2 linked regions of the Actinocatenispora sera genome follow. The protein of the gene in region 1 binds, or shares a complex with, the protein of each later gene. Links are inferred from orthologs where the notes say so. Each region holds a gene or a part of one and is shown in the gene's direction. Other genes may lie near its edges. The genes, in order: secY and secA.

The links.
Region 2: the proteins of secY (region 1) and secA are in contact, whole or in part, in a crystal structure (PDB 3DIN), measured with the Thermotoga maritima proteins. The link is inferred for Actinocatenispora sera from one-to-one orthologs. Residues at the interface, in WP_004081795.1 of Thermotoga maritima: Glu108, Gly109, Glu110, Glu111, Ala236, Glu237, Arg238, Arg239, Ile240, Thr241, Ile242, Gln243, Tyr244, Ala245, Arg246, Arg247, Val248, Thr249, Gly250, Arg251, Arg252, Val253, Tyr254, Gly256, Ala257, Ser258, Thr259, Tyr260, Leu261, Pro262; in WP_004082002.1 of Thermotoga maritima: Glu261, Ala262, Arg263, Lys300, Ala301, Arg302, Thr303, Ile304, Ile305, Leu323, Tyr324, Asp325, Pro326, Val329, Ser330, Tyr333, Ile336, Lys340, Phe345, Val349, Glu363, Phe364, Tyr374, Ser375, Gly376, Gly377, Glu393, Ile395, Thr482, Ser483.

Annotation. Positions count from the first base shown.
Region 1 is NZ_AP023354.1:2,192,174-2,197,714, forward strand. Bases 1,843-4,700 are described here. They hold secY (preprotein translocase subunit SecY), read left to right. Parts: upstream 1,843-2,507; coding sequence 2,508-3,893; downstream 3,894-4,700. Other genes in these bases: rpmD (50S ribosomal protein L30), read left to right, coding at 1,843-1,920; rplO (50S ribosomal protein L15), read left to right, coding at 1,923-2,366; Asera_RS10605 (adenylate kinase), read left to right, coding at 4,140-4,700. Also shown: rpsH (30S ribosomal protein S8), read left to right, coding at 1-113; rplF (50S ribosomal protein L6), read left to right, coding at 129-665; rplR (50S ribosomal protein L18), read left to right, coding at 665-1,060; rpsE (30S ribosomal protein S5), read left to right, coding at 1,124-1,723; more of rpmD, read left to right, coding at 1,738-1,842; more of Asera_RS10605, read left to right, coding at 4,701-4,793; map (type I methionyl aminopeptidase), read left to right, coding at 4,866-5,541. UniProt on the Escherichia coli protein: The central subunit of the protein translocation channel SecYEG. Consists of two halves formed by TMs 1-5 and 6-10.
Region 2 is NZ_AP023354.1:6,845,003-6,851,188, reverse strand. Bases 1-3,503 are described here. They hold secA (preprotein translocase subunit SecA), read left to right. Parts: upstream 1-330; coding sequence 331-3,303; downstream 3,304-3,503. Other genes in these bases: Asera_RS32180 (hypothetical protein), read left to right, coding at 1-110. In the rest of the region: Asera_RS32170 (DUF885 domain-containing protein), read left to right, coding at 3,535-5,232; Asera_RS32165 (cell division protein SepF), read left to right, coding at 5,588-5,929. UniProt on the Escherichia coli protein: Required for protein export, interacts with the SecYEG preprotein conducting channel.

The DNA of each region.
Region 1 (5,541 bases):
GGGTGCTCGGCGGTCTGGGCGTCGCGATCATCTCGACGTCGCAGGGGCTGCTGACCGACAGGCAGGCTCGCAAGCGCGGCGTGGGCGGGGAAGTCCTCGCCTACGTCTGGTAAGGGAGTTGCTGAGCCATGTCTCGGATTGGACGTAAGCCGATCCCGGTCCCGGCCGGCGTGGACGTCAAGATCGACGGTGCCACGGTCGCGGTCAAGGGCCCGAAGGGCGAGCTGTCGCACACGCTCGCCGAACCGATCACCGCACGCCTCGAGGACGGCACCATCTACGTGGAGCGGCCGAACGACGAGCGTCGTTCGCGCGCCCTGCACGGGCTGTCCCGGACGCTGGTGAACAACCTGGTCGTCGGCGTGACGAGCGGGTACGAGAAGGTGCTGGAGATCCAGGGCACCGGTTACCGTGTCCAGGCCAAGGGCCAGGACCTGGAGTTCGCGCTCGGGTTCTCGCACCCGGTCGTGGTCCCGGCGCCGGCCGGCATCACGTTCAGCGTGCAGAAGCCGACCCAGCTGACGGTCTCGGGCATCGACAAGCAGCAGGTCGGTGAGATCGCGGCGAACATCCGCAAGATCCGGCCGCCGGAGCCGTACAAGGGCAAGGGTGTGCGGTACCAGGGCGAGAACGTTCGCCGCAAGGCTGGAAAGGCGGGTAAGTAATGGCTGCCACACTGGCCAACCGCAACTCGGCGAAGGGTGGTGCGGCGGCGCGCCGGATTTCCCGGAACCGTCGGCACTTCCGGGTGCGCAAGCGGGTCACCGGTACCGAGGCGCGTCCTCGGCTGGTCGTGACCCGTTCGCTGCGGCACATCTACGCGCAGGTCATCGACGACACCAGGGGCCACACGCTGGTCGCGGCGTCGACGCTCGATGGCACCCTGCGCGGCGCCGACGGCGACAAGAAGGACCAGGCCCGCAAGGTCGGCGAGCTGCTCGCCGAGCGGGCGAAGGGCGCGGGTGTGACCAAGGTGGTCTTCGACCGGGGCGGCAACGCCTACCACGGTCGGGTTGCCGCGCTTGCCGACGCCGCTCGGTCCGGTGGCTTGGAGTTCTAGGAAACCGACCAGCATCGGGCCCGACCGGCCCGGTGACGAGGGACTTAAGAAAGGTAGCGCCTGATGGCAGGTCCGCAGCGCCGTGGCGGATCCGGCGATAACCGCCGGGATCGCCGGGATGGCGGCCGTGGCGGCGCGGCCGCGGAGAAGACACCGCACCTCGAGCGGCTCGTCAAGATCAACCGCGTCGCGAAGGTCGTGCGAGGTGGCCGACGCTTCAGCTTCACCGCGCTGGTCGTGGTGGGTGACGGCGACGGTACCGTTGGTGTCGGATACGGAAAGGCCAAGGAGGTGCCCGCGGCGATCGCCAAGGGCGTCGAGGAGGCCAAGAAGCACTTCTTCAAGGTGCCGCGCATCGGTGCGACGATCACCCACCCGGTGATCGGCGAGGATGCGGCCGGCGTCGTGATGCTCAAGCCGGCCAGCGCCGGTACCGGTGTCATCGCGGGCGGCCCGGTGCGTGCCGTGCTGGAGTGCGCCGGTATCCACGACGTGCTGTCCAAGAGCCTCGGCTCGTCCAACCCGATCAACATCGTGCACGCCACCGTGGCAGCCCTGAAGAGCCTGGAGTCTCCGGAGCAGGTGGCCGCGCGCCGTGGCCTGCCGCTGGAGGACGTGGCTCCGACCGCGATGCTGCGGACCCGTGCGGGCCTGGCGAGCTGAACGGGAGACATGACATGGCACGCCTGAAGGTCACCCAGGTCCGGTCCGTGATCGGGTCGAAGCAGAACCAGCGCGAGACGCTGCGCAGCCTCGGCCTGAAGCGGATCAACGACGTGGTGGTCAAGGAGGACCGTCCGGAGATCCGGGGCATGGTCCGTACCGTGACCCACCTCGTGCAGGTTGAGGAGGTGGAGTAGCGATGGCGCTCAAGGTGCATCACCTGCGCCCGGCTCCGGGTGCGAAGACCGCCAAGGCGCGGGTCGGCCGCGGTGAGGGCTCGAAGGGCAAGACCGCCGGCCGCGGTACGAAGGGCACCAAGGCCCGGAAGAACGTGCCGGCGTACTTCGAGGGTGGGCAGATGCCCATCCACATGCGGCTGCCGAAGCTGAAGGGCTTCAAGAACCGGTTCAAGGTCACCTACCAGGTGGTCAACCTCGACCGGCTGGCCGCGCTGTTCCCGAACGGCGGCGAGATCGGCCCGGTCGAGCTGGCGAAGGCCGGCGCGGTGCGCGCCGGTGAGCCGGTGAAGGTGCTGGGTTCCGGCGATCTCGGTGGGGTCAAGCTCCAGGTTGCGGCGCACGCGTTCAGCGGCTCCGCCAAGGAGAAGATCACCGCCGCCGGTGGTTCGGTCACCGAGCTGTAAGTGAAGCAATTTGCCGCGCCGTTGTGAGCCCCAGCAGGGTGTTCACAACGGCGCGGTCTCATGTCGGTACGGAAGTGGCCGGCACGGATACCGCCGTAAACGCCCGTACTGTTAGAGTCGCCCCCGGACCCCGGCCATGCCGTGGGCGAAGGTCTCGACACGCACCGCCGCGTCGGCGGTCAGTCTGCGCAGGAGGAACAGTTGCTCTCCGCCTTTGTCAGTGCGTTCAGAACGCCTGACCTGCGCAAGAAACTGCTGTTCACGGTCTTCATCCTGGCCATCTTCCGGCTCGGGGCCGCGTTGCCGAGCCCGGGCGTGTCGTACACGAACGTGCAGACCTGTATCGGCATCGCGTCGAAGTCCGGTGGCACGCAGGACGTCTTCACCCTGCTGAACCTCTTCTCCGGTGGCGCGCTGTTCCAGTTGAGTGTGTTCGCGCTGGGCATCATGCCCTACATCACCGCGAGCATCATCCTGCAGCTGCTCACCGTGGTGATTCCGCGGTTGGAGCTGCTGAAGAAGGAAGGCCAGTCCGGCCAGGCGAAGATCACCCAGTACACGCGGTACCTGACGCTCGGGCTCGCGGTGCTGCAGGCGGCCGGCTACATCGCGCTGGCCGAGTCGGGCCAGCTGTTCGGCAACCAGTGCCCGGACCCCATCATCCCGACCGTCGGCCCGCTGCCGCACTGGCTGACGCTGGTGATGATCGTGACCACGATGACCGCCGGCACCGGCTGCATCATGTGGCTGGGTGAGCTGATCACCGACCGCGGTGTCGGCAACGGCATGTCGGTGCTGATCTTCACCAACATCGCGGCCCGGATGCCCGCCGAAGGCTGGACGATCCTGAAGAAGGGCACGCTGACCTTCGCGATCGTGCTCGGTATCGGTGTCGTGGTGATCGCCGCGGTGGTCTTCATCGAACAGGCGCAACGCCGGGTCCCGGTGCAGTACGCGAAGCGCATGATCGGCCGCCGGATGTTCGGCGGCACCTCGACCTACATCCCGTTGAAGGTCAACCAGGCCGGCGTCATCCCGGTGATCTTCGCGTCGTCGCTGCTCTACCTGCCGCAGTTGGTCACCCAGCTGGCGGGGTCGAACAGCACGAACCCGGTGGTCGTGTTCATCAACCGCTACATCACCCAGCAGGACAACTGGCTCCACATCCTGTTCTACTTCCTGCTGATCATCTTCTTCACGTACTTCTACGTCGCGATCACGTTCAACCCCACCGAGGTCGCGGACAACATGAAGAAGTACGGCGGGTTCGTGCCCGGCATTCGGCCCGGCCGGCCGACCGCCGAGTACCTCGACTACATCCTGAGCCGGATCACCCTGCCCGGTTCGCTCTACCTGGGCATCATCTCCGTCCTGCCGAACCTGTTCATCGGCCTGGTCGGCGGTAACGTCCAGAACTTCCCCTTCGGTGGTACGGCCGTGCTGATCATGGTTGGCGTCGGCCTGGAGACTGTGAAGCAGATCGAGTCGCAGCTGATGCAGCGCAACTACGAAGGGTTCCTCCGGTAGTGTCGCCGCGCAGCGGCAGCGATGTGCCGGCGAGCGGATCGGGGTGGCGGTATGAGCGGCCGGCCGGAGCGAAGCGGAGGGCGGCTATGAGCGAGCGTCAGCGAGCGAATCATGAGCATCGCGGCTTCGTGTCTCATGCCCGGCCGGAGCGAAGCGGAGGGCGGCTATGAGCGAGCGTCAGCGAGCGAATCATGAGCATCGCGGCTTCGTGTCTCATGCCCGGCCGGAGCGAAGCGGAGGGCGGGCATGAGGTTGGTGCTGGTGGGTCCGCCCGGGGCGGGCAAGGGGACCCAGGCGGAGTTCATCGCCTCGCACCTGTCGGTGCCGAAGATCTCCACCGGTGACATCCTGCGGGCCAACGTCGCCGAGGGCACCGAGCTGGGGCGTGAGGCCAAGGGCTACATGGACGCCGGCGAGCTGGTTCCGGACCAGGTCGTGATCAACATGGTGCGCGACCGGCTGGCCGAGCCGGACGCCGAGGACGGCTTCCTGCTGGACGGCTTCCCGCGCACCGTGCCGCAGGCGCAGGAGCTCGACAAGATGCTCGCCGACCTCGGTACCGGCCTCGACCTGGTGCTGGAGCTGGTGGTCGAGGAGGAAGAGGTGATCCGGCGGCTGTCCGGCCGGCGCACCTGCCGCGGCTGCGGCAAGATCTGGCACGTCGAGTTCGATCCGCCGGCGGTGGCCGGGGTCTGTGACCGGTGCGGCGCCGAGCTGTTCCAGCGCGACGACGACAAGCCGGAGACGATCGCCGAGCGCCTCCGGGTGTACGCGCGGGATACCCAGCCGCTGGTGGCCTACTACGGCGCCCAGGGCAAGCTGGTCGGTCTCGACGCGGTCGGGCCGGTCGAGGACGTGACCCAGCGCGCGTACGACGCTCTCGCGTCCTACGGCGGCTGACCGACCGTCCGCGGGCGGTGCCGGGCTCCGTCCGGTCGCCGCGGCGGTACGCACAATCCGTGAGGAACCACCTTGTTCGCCAAGCAGCAGATCCAGCTCAAGACGCCGGAACAGATTCGGATGATGCGGCGGGCCGGGCTGCTCGTCGCGGACACGCTGGCGAAGGTGCGGGCTGCGGTGGCGCCGGGGGTGTCCACCGCGGAACTGGACGAGCTGGCCGAGGAGAACATCCGGGCCAATGGCGGCATCCCGAACTTCAAGGGCTACTACGGCTATCCGGCGACGATCTGCGCATCGGTCAACGACCAGGTCGTGCACGCGATCCCGAGCCGCAAGCAGGTGCTGGCCGAAGGCGACATCATCTCGATCGACGCCGGCGCGATCATCGCCGGCTGGCACGGCGACTCGGCGATCACCGTACCGGTGGGTGAGGTCGACCCGGCGCTGCTGCGGATGATCGAGGTCGCCGAGGACGCGATGTGGGCGGGTATCGCCGCCGCCGGTACCGGCCGGAAGCTCACCGACATCTCCGCCGCGGTGGAGCGTTCGGTGCACGCCGGCGGGCCGTACGGGATCGTCGAGGGGTACGGCGGGCACGGCATCGGCACCGAGATGCACCAGGACCCGCACATCCTCAACTACGGCAAGCCGGGCCGGGGGCCGAAGCTCGTGACCGGGATGGCGCTGGCCATCGAGCCGATGATCACGATGGGCTCGCCCGACGTGGTGGAGCAGGACGACCAGTGGA
Region 2 (6,186 bases), 4.7 Mb from region 1 along the record:
ACCTGTTCACGTTCGCCGATCACACCAGGCAGGTGCTGGTCGACTGGGTGATCGCGGCGGTGGCGTACCTGGTCGTCGGCGGCGTCCTGTCCCGCCTGATCCGGCCGTGACCCGCGGTCTCGGTGCGCGGCCCGACCGCCGCGCCGGCGTACCGTGTGCGGCCGCCGGCCGGGTGTGCCGCTGGTCACCGGCACCGTCGGCCGTGGTCCAATGACCGGATCAGGGTGCCGTGTGACAATCCGGAGCCGGTCTGCCGGGCGGGATGTGTCCAACGGCCGCCGCCCTGCCTACGATGGTCGCCGGAGAACATCCCCCAGGGAGCGTTGAGAAGTGTCGGTTCTGGAAAAGATGCTGCGCACCGGCGAGGGCCGGATGCTGCGGCGGCTCAAGGCGATCTCGTCCGCGATCAACGATCTCGAGGACGACTACACCGAGCTGAGCGACGCCGAGCTGCGCGAGCTCACCGACCAGTACAAGGAGCGCTTCGAAGACGGCGAGTCGCTCGACGACCTGCTGCCGGAGGCGTTCGCGACGGTCCGCGAGGCGGCCAACCGGGTGCTCGGCAAGCGACCGTACGACGTGCAGCTGATGGGCGGCGCCGCGCTGCACTTCGGGCACATCGCGGAGATGAAGACCGGTGAGGGCAAGACCCTGGTCTCCACCCTGCCGGCCTACCTGAACGCGCTCTCCGGCAAGGGCGTGCACATCGTCACGGTCAACGACTACCTGGCCCAGCGCGACGCCGAGTGGATGGGCGCCGTGCACCGCTTCCTCGGCCTGACCGTCGGGGTGGTGCTGCCGCAGATGACGCCGGCCGAGCACAAGGCCGCCTACGAGTGCGACATCACCTACGGCACGAACAACGAGTTCGGCTTCGACTACCTGCGCGACAACATGGCCTGGTCGGCCGACGAGATGGTGCAGCGCGGGCACCACTTCGCCATCGTCGACGAGGTCGACTCGATCCTGATCGACGAGGCCCGGACGCCGCTGATCATCTCCGGGCCGGCCGAGCAGTCCGCCCGGTGGTACACGGAGTTCTCCCGGGTGGTGAAGCGGCTCAAGCGGTCCAGCCCGATGGCACCGACCGCGTCGCTCGGCGGCCGGGCGCCGGAGCCGGACGGCGACTACGAGGTGGACGAGTCGAAGCGCACGGTGGCGATCACCGAGGCCGGCGTGCGCAAGGTCGAGGACCAGCTCGGCATCGACAACCTGTACGAGTCGGTCAACACCCCGCTGGTCGGCTTCCTGAACAACGCCATCAAGGCCAAGGAGCTGTACAAGCTCGACAAGGACTACATCGTCTCCGACGGTGAGGTCCTGATCGTGGACGAGTTCACCGGCCGCATCCTGCACGGCCGGCGCTACAACGAGGGCATGCACCAGGCGATCGAGGCCAAGGAAGGCGTCGAGATCAAGCAGGAGAACCAGACCCTCGCCACGATCACCCTGCAGAACTACTTCCGGCTGTACGAGAAGCTCGCCGGCATGACCGGCACGGCGCTGACCGAGGCGGCCGAGTTCAACAAGGTCTACAAGATCGGCGTCACCCCGATCCCGACCAACAAGCCGATGATCCGCGAGGACCGCGCCGACGTCATCTACAAGACCGAGCAGTCCAAGTTCGAGGCGGTCGTCGAGGACATCGCCGAGCGGCACGAGATGGGCCAGCCGGTCCTGGTCGGTACGGCCAGCGTCGACCGCAGCCAGATCCTCTCCGACATGCTGACCAAGCGCGGCATCGAGCACGCGGTGCTGAACGCGAAGTTCCACGCCCGCGAGGCGGAGATCGTCGCGCAGGCGGGCCGCAAGGGCGCGGTCACCGTCGCCACCAACATGGCCGGCCGCGGTACCGACATCCTGCTCGGCGGCAACCCGGAGTTCACCGCCGCGGCGAAGCTGCGCAACGCCGGCATCGACGCCGAGGAGGACCCGGAGGGCTACGCGGACGCGTACGAGGCGGCGCTGGAAGAGGCCGAGAAGGAGTGCGCGGCCGAGGCCGAGGAGGTCCTCGACGCCGGCGGGCTGTACGTGCTGGGCACCGAGCGGCACGAGTCCCGCCGCATCGACAACCAGCTGCGCGGTCGTGCCGGCCGGCAGGGCGACCCGGGTGAGTCCCGGTTCTACCTGTCGCTGCAGGACGAGCTGATGCGCCGGTTCCGCGCCGGCGCCGTCGAGACGGTGATGGAGCGGCTCAACATCCCCGACGACGTGCCGATCGAGTCGAAGATGGTCAGCCGGCAGATCCGCAGCGCGCAGACCCAGATCGAGCAGCAGAACGCCGAGATCCGCAAGAACGTCCTGAAGTACGACGAGGTGCTGAACAAGCAGCGCCAGGTCATCTACGCCGAGCGCAAGCGGGTGCTGGACGGCGAGGACCTGCACGACTACATCGACAACATCATCGACGACGTGATCGACGCGTACGTGCGGGGCGCCACCGCCGAGGGCTACGCCGAGGACTGGGACCTCGACAAGCTGTGGACCGCGCTGAAGCAGATGTACCCGATCTCGGTCACCGTCGAGGACCTCGAGGACGAGGCCGGCGGGCTGGAGGCGATGGATGCCGACTTCCTCGCCGAGCAGCTCAAGGATGACGCGCACGAGGCGTACGAGCGGCGCGAGGAGGAGCTCGGCGCCGACGCGCTGCGCGAGCTGGAGCGCCAGGTGCTGCTCGCGGTGATCGACCGCAAGTGGCGCGAGCACCTGTACGAGATGGACTACCTGCAGGAAGGCGTCGGCCTCCGGGCGTACGCGCAGCGCGACCCGCTGGTGGAGTACCAGCGCGAGGGCTTCGACATGTTCCAGCAGATGCTGGACGGCATCAAGGAGGAGGCGGTCGGCTTCCTGTTCAACCTGGAGGTCCAGGTCGAGGAGGAGGGCGAGGGCGAGGAGCCGCCGGCCGCCGAGGCGCCGACCGAGCTGACCGCCGAGGAGTTCGCCGAGCAGGTCGGCAAGGCGGCCGGGACCACGACCCCGACCCCGGCCGGTGACGGCAAGGTCGAGATCCACGCCAAGGGGCTCGGCGAGCGCTCCCCGCAGGCCCTGCAGTACTCCCAGCCGACGATCGACGGTGCCGCCGGCAGTGGCGCGGTCGAGATCGGCCAGGACTCCGGCTCGGCCACCGCCGCGTCGGCACTGCGCACCGGCCCGCAGTCGAAGATCGCGGCCGGTGAGAAGCAGAACGCCCCGGGCCAGAAGGTCGGCTCCGGCCCGTCCCGCAACGCTCCCTGCCCCTGCGGCTCCGGCAAGAAGTACAAGAAGTGCCACGGCGCCCCGGGAGCGGGCCCGCTACCCGAGTGATCATGGCGGACCGCTGCTGACGACTGCGGCGGGTTCCGGCAGCTTGGCGATGCCCCGGCGATCCGTGCCGGGGCATCGCTGCGCCTCGGGCCGGACCGTCCGGGGCGGTTGGGTCGGTAGGGAGAGGTCGGTCGCAGTGGAGCGGGATGGGGTGTGTGCGCGCGTAGGCTCGGAACATCCTGGCGTGTCGGAGTAGCCGCGGGCCGAGGGCGTGCCACGAGAGGGAAGCCGATGTCTCAGGACGGCCGCGAGCTGGACCGGATCGCCGACAGCTACTTCACCGGTTACCTGGCGCACGATCCGATCAGCGCGTCGATGCTCGGCATGTCCGACCATCTCGACGAGGTGACGGACCCGTCCCGGGCGGAGTCCGAGCGGTACGCCGGCACGCTGCGCGAGTTGGCAGACCGGCTGGCCGGGGTCGACCGGACGGCCCTCACCGGTACCGATCTGATCACCTGCGCGGTGCTCGGGCAGCGGCTGACCGACGAGCGTGCGGTGGCGCTGACCGGGCTGGACGAGGTCAGCGTGTCGGCGAGCGTCGCGGGCACGCTGTCGATGATCCTGTCGACGGTGCCCCGGGTCGCGCTGTCCGACCCGGACCGGGCGGAGGCGTACCTGCGGCGGCTGTCCGGGCTGGGCGGGTACTTCGACGCGGTGCGGGACCGGCACCTGGCGGCGGCGAAGGACGGCCGGTACCCGACGGCGACCGGGATCCGGCAGGCGATCCGGCAGCTCGACGACTACCTGGCCGGCGGGCCCGCGGACGATCCGTTGCTGCGGCCGGTACCGGCCGGTGGGGTCGACCTCGACCGGTGGCGGGCCCGCGCCGATCGGGCGCGGGCGGAGGAGATCCGGCCCGCGCTGCAGCGGCTGCGCAGCACGCTGGCGGAGGAGTTGCTGCCGGGCGCGCGCGACGACGACCACGTCGGGCTGTGTCACGTCCCGGGCGGCGTCGACGGGTACGCGGCGCTGGCCCGGTCGTTCACCACGACCGGCATGCCCGCCGAGGCGATCCACACGGCCGGGCTCGACCTGCTCGACACCCTGCGGGACGAGGTCGCCGCGGCCGGTGCGCGAGCGCTGGGCACGGCCGACGTGGCGGACACGTTCCGGCGGCTGCGCGACGATCCGGCGCTGCGCTGCGACAGCGCCGAGCAGATCACGAAGCGGGTGGCGGCCGCGTACGGGCGGGCGGTCACGGCGCTGCCGGACTGGTTCCGCGGGTACCCGGTGCCGCCGTGCACGATCAACGAGATGGACCCGATCCAGGCCCGCGGCGGCATCGCGGCGTACTACCTGTGGCCGTCGGCCGACGGCCAGCGCCCGGGGTCGTTGTGGGTCAACACCGACCGGCCGCGTGAGCGTGCGCTGGCGGTGTACGAGGTGCTGGCGTTCCACGAGGGCGTCCCGGGCCATCACCTGCAGGGGGTGGTGAGCGCGGATCTCGCGTTGCCGGACTTCCGCCGGTACCGCAAGTCGGCGGCTCACTCGGAGGGCTGGGGCCTGTACGTGGAGCACCTCGCCGACGAGATGGGCCTGTACGGCACGGACGTCGACCGGCTCGGCATGCTGGCCAGCGCGGCGTGGCGGGCGTCCCGGCTGGTCGTCGACACCGGGCTGCACCACCACGGCTGGTCGCGCGGCCGGGCCGTCGAGTTCATGCGGGACAACACCGCGCTGCCGCTGATCGAGATCGACAACGAGGTGGACCGCTACATCGCCGCGCCCGGTCAGGCCCTGTCGTACATGATCGGCCGGGTACGGATCGACGAGCTGCGGGATCGCGCCCGGCGGCGGCTCGGCGCCGCGTTCGACATCCGCGACTTCCACCACTGCCTGCTCGCGGAGGGTTCCGTTCCGCTGGACATCATGTCCGACCTCGTCGACGACTGGATCGAAGCGGCGGTGCACCCCGACCGCCGGTGACGTCACCGGCGAGAAGAACGAGCGACCGATGGCCGCCGCGGTCGGCTCGCGGTTGCGGCGATCGGGAACGAGCGGAATTGGCGCGGTGCCCGGTCGGGTGGACTGTCGGATCGGCGTCAGGGCGGGTGGTGAGTGTCGGTACCGGCCGTAGCGTTGGCGGTGGATCACCCGGTAGGTGCGCGCGGCGTACCGGGTGGGTAGGTGAATCTGGGTTAACCTGTGATCACCAAGCGAATATCGCACTCGCGGAGACTTGCCTGCCGGTGCGACACTCCATTGTGGAACTCGCAGGTCGAACGACAGGTGGGAGCGCGTAGCAGCAGCGACGTGGGAGGAGGTGCCCGAGATGGCCGCGGTGGACAGGTCCCGTTCCTGGCTGGGGTTGGACTCCGGTGAGCCGCACGACGACGAGGCCGTGCCGACTCGCGTGCCGGACGTCGCCCCTGTTGCCGATCGTCGTCTCGCCACCATTCACCTCACCAGCTTCCACCAGGCGCGCACCGTGGGCGAGCGGTTCCGCGAGGGCGTGCCGGTGCTGATGGACCTGAGCGGGATGGACGAGGCGGGCGCCAAGCGCGTCGTCGACTTCGCCTCCGGGTTGGTCTTCGGGTTGCGCGGCGGCATGGACCGGATCGCGCCGCGGGTCTTCCTGGTGTTGCCGGCCGGCACCGAGCTGACCCACGCGACGCCTCGCTGACGCCGCCTGCACGCTGGTCCCGTCGACCGGGCCGATCCGACCCGCGCCGGGACCCTGATCCGACTCGACCGCGCCGCGTGTCCTTGGGGATACGCGGCGCGGTCGACATCGGCGACCGACAGCGGACGCAACGCCCGGTCACAGCTTTCCCGCAATTTTCTTCGTCACGCCCCGTCGATCTCGTACGGACGCGCACGGCGCGCGGCGATCGCTTTCCGGTCCGCATTTCAACAGCAGTCACTACAGAATGTGGTCAG